DNA from 3 places in the Paenibacillus wuxiensis genome. Region 2 is predicted to be linked to each of the others. Evidence: riboswitches for the same ligand, from Rfam matches in the RefSeq annotation. Region 2 holds a riboswitch; each other region holds the start of a gene.
What was found. A riboswitch is a leader RNA that binds a small molecule or an ion and turns the genes downstream of it on or off. The one in region 2 is predicted to bind cyclic di-GMP.

Region 1 (4,491 bases), on a different contig from region 2:
ATCTTTAATCGCTCTTCCGATGAATCGCGCGTAAGCTACTACCGGATTTTTGCAGTGAAATATTCGGATGCTTATCGCTTTGATTTGAACGAAGCAAACCGGGTTTCATCTAGCAATTATTATGATGTCTCGAAGAATGGCTATAGCATTACTTCAACATTGCCATCTAATATGCGTGATGTGAATGGCTCACTAATCCGCAGAGGGGAGACGTACCGCCTGTTCGTCATGTCGGTATCCAATAGCAATTCCGATTACAATGCATTGTCGAGCGCGTCCGACAGCATTAATATTTCGAATAACTCAACGGTTTACAGTGCTTCAAATGTAAGAGCAAGCGATGTTGGCGATTATAATGACGGTCGAGACATGATGGTTACCTTCAACCGGGCATCGGACGAATCGAATATTAGCCAGTATCGAATAATGGTTGTGAAGACGAGCAGATCGTACCGCTTTGATATATCCGAAGCGAACAACGTATCCAGCTACAATTATACGTCGATGAACCCGAATGGCAGAGACGTTAGCCTCAAGCTGAGCTCTACTGCGAGAGACGTAGATGGGGACCTAATCCGTAACGGAACCAGCTACCAAGTATATGTGCTTTCTGTTGGACGCGGTAGTTATGTGAATTCCCTGTCCAGCTCCTCAGATACGATTACGTTGTCTAACAATTCGACGGTGTACCCTGCAACGAACGTATCGGCAAGCAGTTTGGGTGGAAACTACAATGATGGACGGAACCTGAGTGTAACATTCAACCGTGCTGCAGATGAATCGAACGTGAACCATTATCGCGTCATGGTTGTGAAGTCTTCCAATGCAAGCCGTTTTAATCTAACAGAGGCCAATCGAGTTAACAATTGGAACTCATCTGTCGTGTATCGGAGTGGCAGCAGCTTGTCGTATGTATTCGATGCGGATGCAAGAGATGTAGATGGAGCACCGATTCGCAACGGCAACAGCTACCGGGTATTTGTTCTGTCTGTAAGCTCCAATAGTCAAGCGAACAATGCGTTGTCTGCTCCATCTCCAGAGGTGACGCTTAAAGGCAATGCCTCGGTTGATGTCGTGACGAATGTAGAAGCGAAGATTATTGGCAAAAACGGTAATGCCAGCGACATTGAAGTAGGCTTTAATGCACCATCCAGTAATTCGTACGTAAATGAATACCGTATTATGGTTGTCCGCGCAGATCAGTCCTATGCATTCGACGCATATAGTGCGGGACAGGTGAGATCATCCAGCTACATTCGGGTTGGGAATCAGAGTGGCTATGTAAGACAATCGCTAACAAGCGGCTTGCGGGATGTTCAAGGCAACGACATTCAAAAAGGTGTTGCTTACCGGGTATTTGTGCTTACGGTAGCTGACAATAGAAGCGGCTCCTCAAATGCCTTGTCTTCGCCTTCTGGTGAATTTGCCTTGGTAGATCAATTCGTGCAGGCACCTACGAATGTGTTTTTGACAAGAGAAGGGGGGAATAACTTCAAGGCCTCCTTCTCGAAGCCAAGCAACGACAGCGGGATTGCCTATTATGCATTGATGGTCGTTCCTTCTAGCTCAGCGAACTCCTTCAACCTGGATCAGGCGAATCGTTTAAGAGGAGTAAGCGTAATTGGCGAAGAATCTAGAATGTTCTCGCTGTCAGATAATGATGCATATGGAAATCCAATTCGCAGCGGCGTTGCCTATAAAGTATTCGTTATGTCCGTAGCGGATGGGCGCAATGCAACAGTGAATGCACTGTCCACCGCATCCAATGAAATGACAGTTGGTGACGGATATTAATCCCCATGATGTGAAATAGAGAAGATAGATAGATGGCATTCAATAAGAGCCTCGGAATGATTTCCGAGGCTTTTTATGTATCACCAAGAGTACAAGAGAGTTGTGTAATGAGTAAGAAATGACTTCAGTGCTGTCTATTAGGTAATTGGTAGGGGAGAGGGGGGGCTAAGCAGTAGTGGCTCTATAGGAAAATCGACAAATGTGTCGAGCAGTTGGAGGGGATTGCACGAATCTATGGGAGCAAGGATGGAGAGGATAGGGATGTTTTTGTCGGAAATAGGGTGAAACAACCTTGAAAATGACTATAAAATGACAAAAAATGATTTTTCGTGTCGAAAAATTGAAAAGTGTTATGAAAAAGTATTAATCTTTTCATTCGAGCAACCGATATAAAATATGGGTCTTGAGTTGGATAGGGGATGCGACCGTCCAACATGCTGATATGTAATATGTACTTTAGACCTATTCACGCGATACATGTCACAAGAACTAGTGCGTAACATTGCTATGACATTCTTGCCTGATAATCGATCTGCAACACGCAATGGATACATCAAGAAGAACAACATCAGGATTGAAAGGCAAACTCTTCGAAAGATGAGGACGCAAAGCCGCGGGCCTAACATCTTCACGGATTACGGCGGCCGGGTTGCCATTAATGTTGCGGTAACTACACAACGGTTATTCGGTGACAAGGCTATGCAGAATGGCCTTTTTTTTGCGCACAGAAGCTGGGGTAAATGATGGAAATTGTGTTGCTAAAATGGGACGAGTGTACTTCCTACGAAGACATAGATTCATTGATGGATCGATTTATCCCGTTCGTTACACCTGAAAAATACAAAAGGTTAGATAGACTTCGGAACCGTGAAGATCTTTATTGCACGGTTGCGGCTGACATATTGGCCCGCATGCTGCTATGTCGAACCTTGAAATGTTCGAATAACGAACTTGTTATTCACACTCATCCCTTCGGCAAGCCATATGTGGAGGGTGATCCAGTATTTTTCAACATCTCTCACGCCGGTGCGTTCATAGCAGTGGCATTGGATGAAGCGCCAATCGGGATTGATATAGAGCAAGCAGGAGAATGGAACATGGACGTGGCTAGGCTGATATGCTCGCCGCGTGAGTTGGAATTGCTTGCAAATACGAACGACAGTCGTGCGCGGCAGGAATTGTTTTTTTACATATGGACGGCTAAGGAAAGTGTTCTGAAGGCATTAGGAACAGGTCTCAGCCTGCCTCCTAGCACATTCGAGATTGTGCAGGAGACAGCTGTACCTATACAGGATAATCAATTATGGAATGTTGATCATAATTATGTAAAGCAATATGTCGTTCCTGTAACAGGCTATAGTATGACTGTGTGCGCACAGCATATGGAATTTGCCAAGCAAATAGAGTACATCACATGGGAGCAGTTGACTCATAGGTTTACGAAATGGGTTGGATCGTATAAAGGAGAGGACGAGAATTGGCTTTCATGGAATTGACAGTAGAACGATTGGCAGGCTATGACGTACATTCTATCGAACTGCCTGAGGAGACAATGCGTCTTCTGAAGAAGCATTCGGCCGAGCATTCGGTCAAGTTGGAATCCGTCATGTTCAGTGCGTGGGCAACGCTGTTGTCCCGGTTCTACAACTCGCAGCAAGTAACTCTTCATGCCGTTCAAGCGGGACACGGCAATGGCAACCATACAGTAGTCAGTCAGGATGACGTAACCTTGCAAGGAATTATGAGCATTCATAACAGCTTGTCGGCTTGCGCAGAAGGACGTAACCTGACTTGCTCTGAAATAGCTTCTGACAGTGATGTGGCAACGTATTGCTGGTACGGAGAAGATGTTCGGCCCGTGCTTCCAGAGGGAGAGCAGGTATGTGACCTGCACGGCTGCATTCAGCATGCTGCTGGAACGGGCGCATTACCAATGTTCACAATGTATTACAAGGAAAATCAGTTCCAGTTATCGACGGTAGAGAAGCTGGGGGAGTACTTCTTGCAGCTGCTGGATGAAGCTGTGAAGCATCCTCAGAAGCGTATTGGCGAGCTGGAAATGCTGACAGAACAGGACAAACGCCAGTTAATTGAGGGGATGAATCAGACTCGAGCTGAATATCCTCATACATTCACGGTTCAGGCGCTGTTCGAGGAACAAGCTAAGCTGCATCCGGATCGAGTAGCTGTCATCGAAGATGATCGCGAGTTGACCTATTGCGAGTTGAATGCTCGTGCGAATCAATTGGCGCGCAGGCTGCGGAAGCTTGGCATCGATCGGGAACAGTCTGTTGGTATTATGGCAGAGCGCAGTGCAGAGATGGTTGTCGGTATCTTAGCGATTCTCAAGGCGGGAGGAGCTTATGTTCCACTTGATCCCGATCACCCTCAGGATCGCATTCAATATGTCCTAGAAGACAGTCGTACGAAGCTGGTACTGACTAGCAGATCGTCAGATATAGATTTGCCGAATACCATCGAGCAGGTTCATATGGATGACCCGAGCCTTGCTGATGAATCTAGCGATAATCTGGTATCTGTGAATCAGCCAGAAGATCTTATATATATCATTTACACGTCCGGTTCGACAGGAAGACCTAAGGGCGTCATGGTTACTCATCGTAATGTCATTCGCCTAGTAAAGCGCACGAATTATGTGAAGTTTGGCGAAGGCGACCGTATTTTGCAGACGGGATC
Region 2 (4,491 bases):
TAAAACGAAGCGGAAACACAAAGAGCCGCCCCTGAGGGCGGCTCTTTGCTATTCATACGGCATCTCTGCCGCATAAATTAATAAATGCCCCAAACCTTAGGTCTGGGGCATTGTAATTTCGTGTCTTACAGCTTTACAACGTTCTCAGCTTGTGGTCCACGGTTGCCTTCAACTACGTTGAACTCAACGCGTTGGCCTTCGTCCAACGTTTTGAAGCCGTCGCCAGTGATTGCGGAGAAGTGTACGAATACATCGTTGCCGCCTTCAACTTCGATGAAACCGAAACCTTTTTCTGCGTTGAACCATTTAACTGTACCTGTTTGCATGAACAAATACCTCCTAAAATTTACATGACCTCTTATTTACATAAATAAATAAAATTCACATATTGGACAAGGTTATTCTAGCTTCAAAATAACCCTCTGCAATATGTGAATCAGGTCAAATTTGAATATAGTCATCTTACCACAAGGTTACCCAAATAGCAATTCCTGTTTTTTAATTTGTTTTAATTTCCCGTTGTCCAAGTCTTCTCAGGCTCAGACAACGTCAGCGTATTCAACTAATTGACCACATCTACGTGCTCAACCTTCTTTATTGTCATGTACATTACGAATGCACCGATCAGCGCCAAGATGATCGGAACGATAATGATTGAATTCAGCGAGACTCCCCCATTATTCGAGCACACGATGGAAACAATGAGCAAGGAAGACATGATCGTCGTCGGTGTCGAATATTTTCTCATGCCGAAATATAGCGGAATGAGGCTCATAATGCTTGCAGCCATTGCATTCATGATCAACTTCAATGCCCCTCCCCCAATTATCGACAAAGTCAGGGGCTCTTGTATAATGGGTACAATTGCATTTGCTGTCAACAAGATCGCGTTGAGCACAATTTCAGACACAATAATATTGCTAAATGTGAAAATGGCGATAATGGCCAACTTGCTGAGGAGGATCTTTTTCCGACTTATTGGATACATAAATAGGATGTTTATTGTCTTTGATTTATATTCATCAATAATGAACCGAGATATCAATACTGCTGCAAAGACGATAAAGATCATTCGTACAAATGAATCCACACCCACAAAAAGGGCAGTGTAATCCGCGAAAACAACTTCTTCCATCATGTTAGGACTGTATAACATTAAGAATAAGATGGCAATCGCGATAATATTTGCAATAATTGCGTTTCGAATATACCCTCCTATGTGATGCTTCCGAAGCTCCAAAGCTATCAAATTACGCAACATGATCGCCTCCATCCAACAAAGATAAGAAGTATTCCTCTAAAGAGCTGTTTTTCTTATGGATCGATTCTATTAAAATATCGTTCACGACCAGTTCCTTCGTCAGCACTCCCTGCTGGATATTCGGATCATATACTCGAATTATGCGCTCATCCATGACTCGTAGATTGTGTATGCCTAGTTTATCTTCGAGCAGGAACGCAGCTCGCGTGCAATCATTCGTCACAATCTCAATATATTCGCTATTTTTCATACGAACCTCATCCATAGACACTTCTGCAATTAATCGACCCTTATTAATGACACCAATCGTATCTGCAACAAGCTCAATTTCACCCAGCAGATGACTTGATATCAATATCGTTGTACCATATTGTCTGCTCAGCATGAGAAGCAAATCGCGTATCTCCTTAATCCCTATCGGATCCAGCCCATTAATAGGTTCATCCAACAGAAGCAGCTCCGGCTTCGTTGCGATCGCTCTGGCGATCCCTAGCCGCTGTTTCATTCCAAGCGAGAAATCTTTAACTGCTTTATCACCCACATGGTTGAGCTTCACCAGCTCCAATGCCTCATCTATGGCCTTCATGTTGTGATATCCCATGTACTCGCAGTGCAGCTCCATATTCTCTCGTGCCGACAGCTTGTCATAAAATACAGGGTATTCGATAATTGTCCCCATCCGAGCCAGCAGATGATACGACTTAGGGGCTAGCGCTTCCCCGAATACTTCAATTTGACCCATTGTAGGCTTAATTAAGTTCGTAATCATTTTCATAATTGTTGTCTTACCGGCCCCATTCGGACCCAAAAATCCATATATCTCTCCTTGACGGATGTTCATATTCACATTCGAGACAACCTCTTTGTCTAGGAACGTCTTCGTCAAATGATGTGTACGTAATAAATACGTCATGCCAGTATCTCCTCCCGCTCAATGCGTGCTTCCCGATGACTTTATTGTATGAGGCATTCCTCTCTAATTCCTTACTCAATCCTTACAAAAATCTTAAGCTCTATTTGCTCTTCATTCAGTCTCACTCGACACACCTTGGTATTCCTGAAGCCAATTGCTAGATTATCTGCTCTACTCATTATCGTACGGGCATTGGAGCGTTTCAATCCGTTATTTCCTTCTGATAGCGATGAATAGTTATTAAGTTGGAGGCATATAGATGGATTATCAGGTATGGATCAACTCTAGTAGGTTAATACTTGTAGTATGTATACAAACTAGTATTTTCTTATCATTGACAAATTGTTCCTCGTAACCTATATTGAGCTTGATAGTTCCCTATGCCTATGATTACAGTCATCTTCGCTTGGATAAGAGGTGTTATGATTGATCAATCACATAGGGCACACTAATCGAAAGATTAGGCCGCAAAGCTTCGGAGTCTAACGGTTCTACGACCTATGATAGTCCGGCTGCAACTAACAATTCTGTTACTTGCAGCTGGACTTTTTTTATTTATGTGAAGTTCTGGCGGAATTAACTGTCCGTTGAGCTATATAAATAAGAATGAGGAGGCATGGACTCACTTCGGTAGGGGAGGAATAAAATGAAAAAATGAGGTGGCGAATTGAATGAAACGTAGAGTAAAGTTGGCCGTAACATGGCTGTGCGTATTTGCCGTGTTCTTCGGGTTTATTCCTCACACACTGCAAAGTGCAGATGCAGCCGCACGTGATCCAATTTGGCCAGAGCCAGGTGCTGTGAAATTAAGCAAGACAGCGAAGCCAACCGGGACGCCAGGAGAGTGGCAGATTACTCTGACCGCCGAAGGGAAGAACGTTGAAGCCGGTGACACCGATGTTGTACTTGTCTTAGACAAGTCAGACAGTATGAAAAGCTACAAACGGTTAGACAATGCCAAAAAAGCTGCGGAGAAATTTGCAAATACACTGCTTTTGTCCAACGTCAAAACAAGAATTGCTCTTGTCACGTTTAGCACCAGCGCAGAGGATACATCATCTGGATTCCTTGGCCAGAATGATAAACAGCAGCTCCTGAACAAAATTAAGGGCATCTCGGCTTCCGGAGGGACAAACATACAAGGCGCTCTCAACACAGCACATCAGTTACTAACTACAAAGAGTTCAGCTAAAAATAAATTTATTGTGCTGCTTAGCGACGGTGCGCCAACGTTCAGTTCTCCTGCAAAAAAGGCCGCTCCTTATTCATGGCCCAACAACAAGTATAACTTTGTACTGTCCAACTTTGACTACACCAAGACTATCGGATCCGGCAGCAGCTATGAATTATCCTCTGGCTTGTTGGGGGATCGATACAAGGTAGATAACTATACGGTTAAGGACAATGGAATTCCTACGATATCTCAAGCCAAAGCATCCAAGGATGCAGGAATCACCATTTATTCGATTGGGCTTGAGGTCGGCAATGATGCTAACGCTGTATATGTATTAAAGAACAGCGCTTCAGCAAACAACTATTACCCATCTGACAGCGCGGAGCTGGAGAAGGTTTTCTCTGAACTGGCAGGGAAAATTTCCTACGCGGCTGAAAATGCTGTAGTCAAGGATCCGATGGGTGAAATGTTTAACCTTAATTTCAAGGGTAATGAACCTGTTGAAAAGCAAGACTATACAGCATCTCAAGGCACGGTGAAATGGGATGCAGCTTCGGAAACGTTTGTATGGGACGTTGGCAACATTGTAGAGGGAAGTCCGGCAACCCTGACATATACCATCAAAATGGACTCTTCTAAAAATCCGAGTGCCGATGTCAATTACCCGACAAACGGACGTACCACCATGGAATACACAGATGTGAATAGACAACGTACAACAAAAGATTTTGAAGTGCCACAAGTCAGCTTCGGCAAAGGCTCCATTCTTGTGAAAGGCTACAAGGTTAATGAACAAGGCGAGCCTATTAACGCAGACGGCAAGGTTGTCGAACGTGTGGATCTTGCAGAGCAGTTGTACAGCGAGTCTTTCACTGTCAATGGGAAGGATGCGCTGGATATAGGGCCGAAGTACAAGGTTCCTGCTCCGAAGCTTGATAACTATGTGTTGAAAAAGGGCACCGACCCTACAGAAGAAACGTTAACACTGCAGGAACCTAACAAAACAGTATGGTTCGGATATATGCTAGCTCCACAAAAGCTAACGATTAAGTATGTAGATAAGGATACCGGCAAGTCCATCGCTAACGACGACACTTCTCGCTCTGGTAAGATTGGCGAGTCTGTTACGTTGAAAGCTATCGA
Region 3 (4,491 bases), on a different contig from region 2:
CAAAAGGGATTGCTCTCTTAAGAAGTAATCATTTCATGGAATTTGTAGAGATGATCCAAAAAGCGGAGCGAGAGGTAGATGAATCAGAATGAGCAAAATTGTATTTTTTTCGATACCCGCACATGGTCATACCAATCCAACCATTCCGGTGGTTGCCGAGTTAGTCAATAGAGGCCATCAAGTTTGGTACTATTCCTTTCTAGAATTTCAGGGAAAAATAGAAGGTGCTGGTGCTGCATTCATTGCTTGTGATGAGTTCTTGCCCCAGCTTTCACAAAAGGAATTGGATCGCAAGGTTGGCAAAGATTTTACAGCATTAATTGAGATGGTTGCCGATACTACCATCGCTTTGGATGAGAAGGTATGTCAGGAATTAAGGGAAATTCAGCCGGATTGTATTGTATCTGACTCTATATGCTTTTGGGGAAAATTATTTGCTAAAAAACTAGAAATTCCATATGTTTGTTCGACTACTACCTTTGCTTTTAATCAGTACACCGCGAAACTGATGAAGCGTGGTTGCATCGATGTATGGAGGATGATCGTGGGTTGGCCCCGAATGAACAGAAAAATTCAGTTGTTAAAGAATCATGGTTATGAAATAGGGAACGTTGTATCGATTGTTCAAAATAATAATGAAACAGACACCATTGTCTATACCTCGAAAGAATTCCAGCCGATGGCGGATACGTTTTCTGAGCGATATGCTTTTGTCGGACCATCCATCAGACAGTCTCCGTCGATACAGATTAATAAAAAAGATAGAAAACTAATCTACATTTCACTTGGGACGATACTGAATCAAAATCAAGATTTTTACCAAAAAGTTATTCAGGCATTTGCAGATACGGACTATGATGTTGTGATGTCAGTTGGTGAAAAAACGGAGATTGCTTCTCTTGGCAACATACCAAGAAATTTTACAGTGAATAACGTCGTGGATCAAATATCGGTATTGCAAACAGCCGATGTATTTATTACCCATTGCGGTATGAATAGTGTGAATGAAAGCCTTTATTTTGGAGTTCCAATGGTTTTATTTCCGCAACATAGCGAACAAGGATTAGTGGCTGATCGGGTTGCTCAACTGGGTGCAGGTTTACAGTTGAAAGGAAAGAAGCCAAAATATTTGGCAGCAGCGGTATCTGAGGTGTTGACGAATCGGACATATCAGGAAAATGCGCAAAAACTGTCAGAAACTTTTCAGAATGCTGGTGGTGCAGTAGAAGCGGCCAATGTGATTTTAACTAAATTCGAGCGAAGTCTTAATGGTATCTGATAATTTCGTATTGAACTATAGACAAAAAACATAAAGAACTCCCGCGGTATAGATATCACGGGAGTTTGTCTTCAATCTAACTGAATCCAATGGAAATAGCCTTAGAAATATGGTCTCGACTGTTAGATGAAAATAAAGTTGTAGACTGGGAGAGCCAATGAAAAAGACAATTGCCGAGCGATAACTCGTACATCACATATGTATTCCCGGAGCAAGCAGATACATAAATATCGAACTGGGTTGATAGACCTGGTACTTGATGAATTTTGCGTACCTATAGGCACAGTTGTATACAAGCTGTTCATTTACATGTTACTATAGACATTTAATCTGTAACATTTGGATAATGGCAAACCCTAGCGAAAGCAGGGGACGCAAAGCCACGGGTCTAATGTATTTCACAATGCGATGACAGCCGGGTTGCCCTAATTGCGACATTACGTGCGTCTTTTTTTATTGCGCTGCCATTAGGGTGGCGCTTTTTTTGTGCTATTGTAAAGCGTCCCCGGTGTTCATCTCATTTGATCGCAGAATGTAAAAGAATAGGAGATGAAATGATGCGGCCATGTTGTACAGCAACCAACAACGCAATGTACCAAGAACAGCATAAACACATTAAAGCAAGAAGAATACGGCATATGACGATTACAGCTAGCGCTGCGCTGTTAGCCGGGATGCTTATCTATCAGCCGACCCTTTATGCAGCGGATAAGCCGGTCGGTAGTAAGATTACTGTCACGAAAACGAACAATGCTCCGCAGGCAGGGGCAAACCAAATGCAAGGTATCACCATAGGAATGAGCGAGGATCAACTATTCCAAAAAATCGGACTGCCGGTTCGCAAGGATCTAAGTGAATATGGCTTCGAGTGGTATATTTACAATCAGGATTATAAACATTACTTACAAGTTGGTGTTCAGGATCACAAGGTCGTTGCACTCTATACGAATGCGAATGATTCTTATGGAAGCATTGGATTCGGTTCAACCAAGCAGGAGGTAGAGGCAGCCTTCGGATCTTCCCTCAGTCAAATTAGGAAAGGCAATACGATTTACAATATGGACAACAGCGGACAATATAGCCTGTACAAGGTCGGCGGTATGTATGCAACCGTGTTCTATGATCTCCATCAAGGGAATACGGTGACGGCTGTCCAATTTATTGCCCAGGATGTGGAACTGGCGTTCAAGGGGTACTTTGGCACGCCTAGCAAGCGATTGCAGACAAGCTTTGAGCAACAAATCCTCGATTTGGCTAATGCTGTGCGTGTCCGCGAGGGCATGAAGCCATTGAAGTGGAATGAAAAGGCTGCGGGAACTGCTCGCAAGCATAGCGACGATATGGGGCTGAGAAGCTTCTTCGATCATAACAATCCAGACGGCAAATCCCCGTTCGATCGGCTGAAGGCGGACGGAATCGTATACCAAAAGGCAGGGGAAAACATTGCTGCTGGACAGTCGAGTGCCATCTTCGTTCACGAGAACTGGATGAACTCGAAAGGACATCGTTCGAATATTTTGGGAGACTTTTCTCATCTAGGGGTGGGTGTGTACTTCGGGGGGAATTCAAATGTATATTACACACAGAACTTCGTCACGCAGAATTCCGTCGACGATAAAAAGCCCGATCCCGATGTTGTATCTCCTAGCCTCAGCAAATCTAAGGTTCTGACAGGAGATCCATTCGATGTAAAGGTCGAATATTCTGTGTCGAAAGCAGTATATTCAGCTTCATTCAGTCTTACTTATGACAGCCGCTTGACTCTCTTAGATATAAAGCCAAGCGTTACGATGGCTACCTATCAAAAGTTGAACTATCCAGATGTCCCACTTATCACGACAAAGAACATAACCGATTTACCTAATGGCCAGAAGCAATTGGATTACTCCGTAAATCTCAACGGAGGCGCTTATGAAGGAGACGGCGACATAGCAACCATCGCTTTCTTGAGCGACCAAGAAGGGAAATATACCTTCAATCTTGTAAATGCGAATCTGTTCAACGCAAACAATGAACGGATCCGAATCGGTTACATTCACTCGTCTACCGTTGATGTCATCAAGCCGTCTGTTCCGAATCCGAAGCCAGAGTTGCCTATTTCGTCTTCCTCATCTGAAGGCTCTAGAGGTTCTAGTAGTTCTACACCTTCGACTTCTGTGGGAACAATTCCAGCCGGTAAGACGATGAAGGCAGGATTATTGGCAGAGACGATGAAGGAGCATGCAGTGAATGCGGAGTTCAAGATAAATGCGAATACCGTAAAAAAACAGCTGCAGGACAAAAATGCCAAGCAGGTTCAACCCGATATTAGCGATGTAAGCATGAAGGATTACAATGAAGTCTCCTTCACGCTGGACAAATCGGCCGCCAAACTGCTGCAGGAATCAGGCAAGGATTTGCTTCTGTCTACAGCCGAATTCGATATTACCATTCCGAACAAGTCTATTGTGGAACTCATCGGAACGAGCGGACTCGAGCTTGTGGTGTCTCTTGCAGAGCATAAGGACAAAGGATTTAGCAAGCATCATGGCGAGACGACCTTTACGTCTCCGATGATCACGATCCGTGGGCCGCAAGAAGCAAAGAATATCCTGTTGGAAATCTCCTTGAAGCTGATGGAAGCTACAAAGGATATTCGTAAGGCAGGCGTGTACGCAGAAGCTCAAGGCGTAACAACAAATGCTTGGAGCTATAAACTGGCCGGAATGAAGGCAGCTGATAAGAAGCATATATCCTTCCAGGTCACGCAGTTCGGCACCTACACGATTGCAGAGCATGCAAGATCCTTCAATGATCTTACTGCACATTGGGCAAAGGATGAAATTGAAGTCATTGCAGCTCACGGACTGTTGTGCGGCAAAGACAGCATACACACATTCAAGCCGAACGACGTTATTACCCAAGCGGAGTTCGCCACCTTGCTTGATCGCTTGACGAATAACGGAAAGACTTGGGAACAGCGGATTGCAGAGCCTGGGGCACGTAAACCGATTACTCGCGAAAAAATGGTAGTGATGCTTACGCGGGCATTGAAAATTGATCTGTCCCATTCAAGCGCTTCGCTTGGATTTAAGGATGAAGCACTCATCTCACAGGATGCAAAGACAGCCGTTGTGTACGCAGTGAGCAAAGGACTTATCAAAGGAACCACCGATAACAAACTTGATCCGGCGGGAACGCTCACTCGAGCGCAGGCGGCACTCGTTTTGTAC

Region 1: linked by a shared signal. The riboswitch ahead of ABN764_RS09930 (4'-phosphopantetheinyl transferase family protein) and the one ahead of ABN764_RS12385 (MucBP domain-containing protein) in region 2 are both predicted to bind cyclic di-GMP.
Region 3: linked by a shared signal. The riboswitch ahead of ABN764_RS19280 (CAP-associated domain-containing protein) and the one ahead of ABN764_RS12385 (MucBP domain-containing protein) in region 2 are both predicted to bind cyclic di-GMP.

The regions. Positions count from the first base shown of each region.
Region 1 is NZ_JBEFZI010000004.1:194,754-199,244, forward strand. Features, by position in the region: gene ABN764_RS09925 (stalk domain-containing protein) at 1-1,794, shown strand, start outside; cyclic di-GMP riboswitch class I at 2,365-2,451, shown strand; gene ABN764_RS09930 (4'-phosphopantetheinyl transferase family protein) at 2,535-3,290, shown strand; gene ABN764_RS09935 (non-ribosomal peptide synthetase) at 3,281-4,491, shown strand, end outside.
Region 2 is NZ_JBEFZI010000005.1:160,218-164,708, reverse strand. Features, by position in the region: gene ABN764_RS12400 (cold-shock protein) at 126-326, opposite strand; gene ABN764_RS12395 (ABC transporter permease) at 563-1,261, opposite strand; gene ABN764_RS12390 (ABC transporter ATP-binding protein) at 1,251-2,174, opposite strand; cyclic di-GMP riboswitch class I at 2,607-2,694, shown strand; gene ABN764_RS12385 (MucBP domain-containing protein) at 2,846-4,491, shown strand, end outside.
Region 3 is NZ_JBEFZI010000008.1:97,715-102,205, forward strand. Features, by position in the region: gene ABN764_RS19270 (helix-turn-helix transcriptional regulator) at 1-92, shown strand, start outside; gene ABN764_RS19275 (macrolide family glycosyltransferase) at 89-1,279, shown strand; cyclic di-GMP riboswitch class I at 1,618-1,707, shown strand; gene ABN764_RS19280 (CAP-associated domain-containing protein) at 1,918-4,491, shown strand, end outside.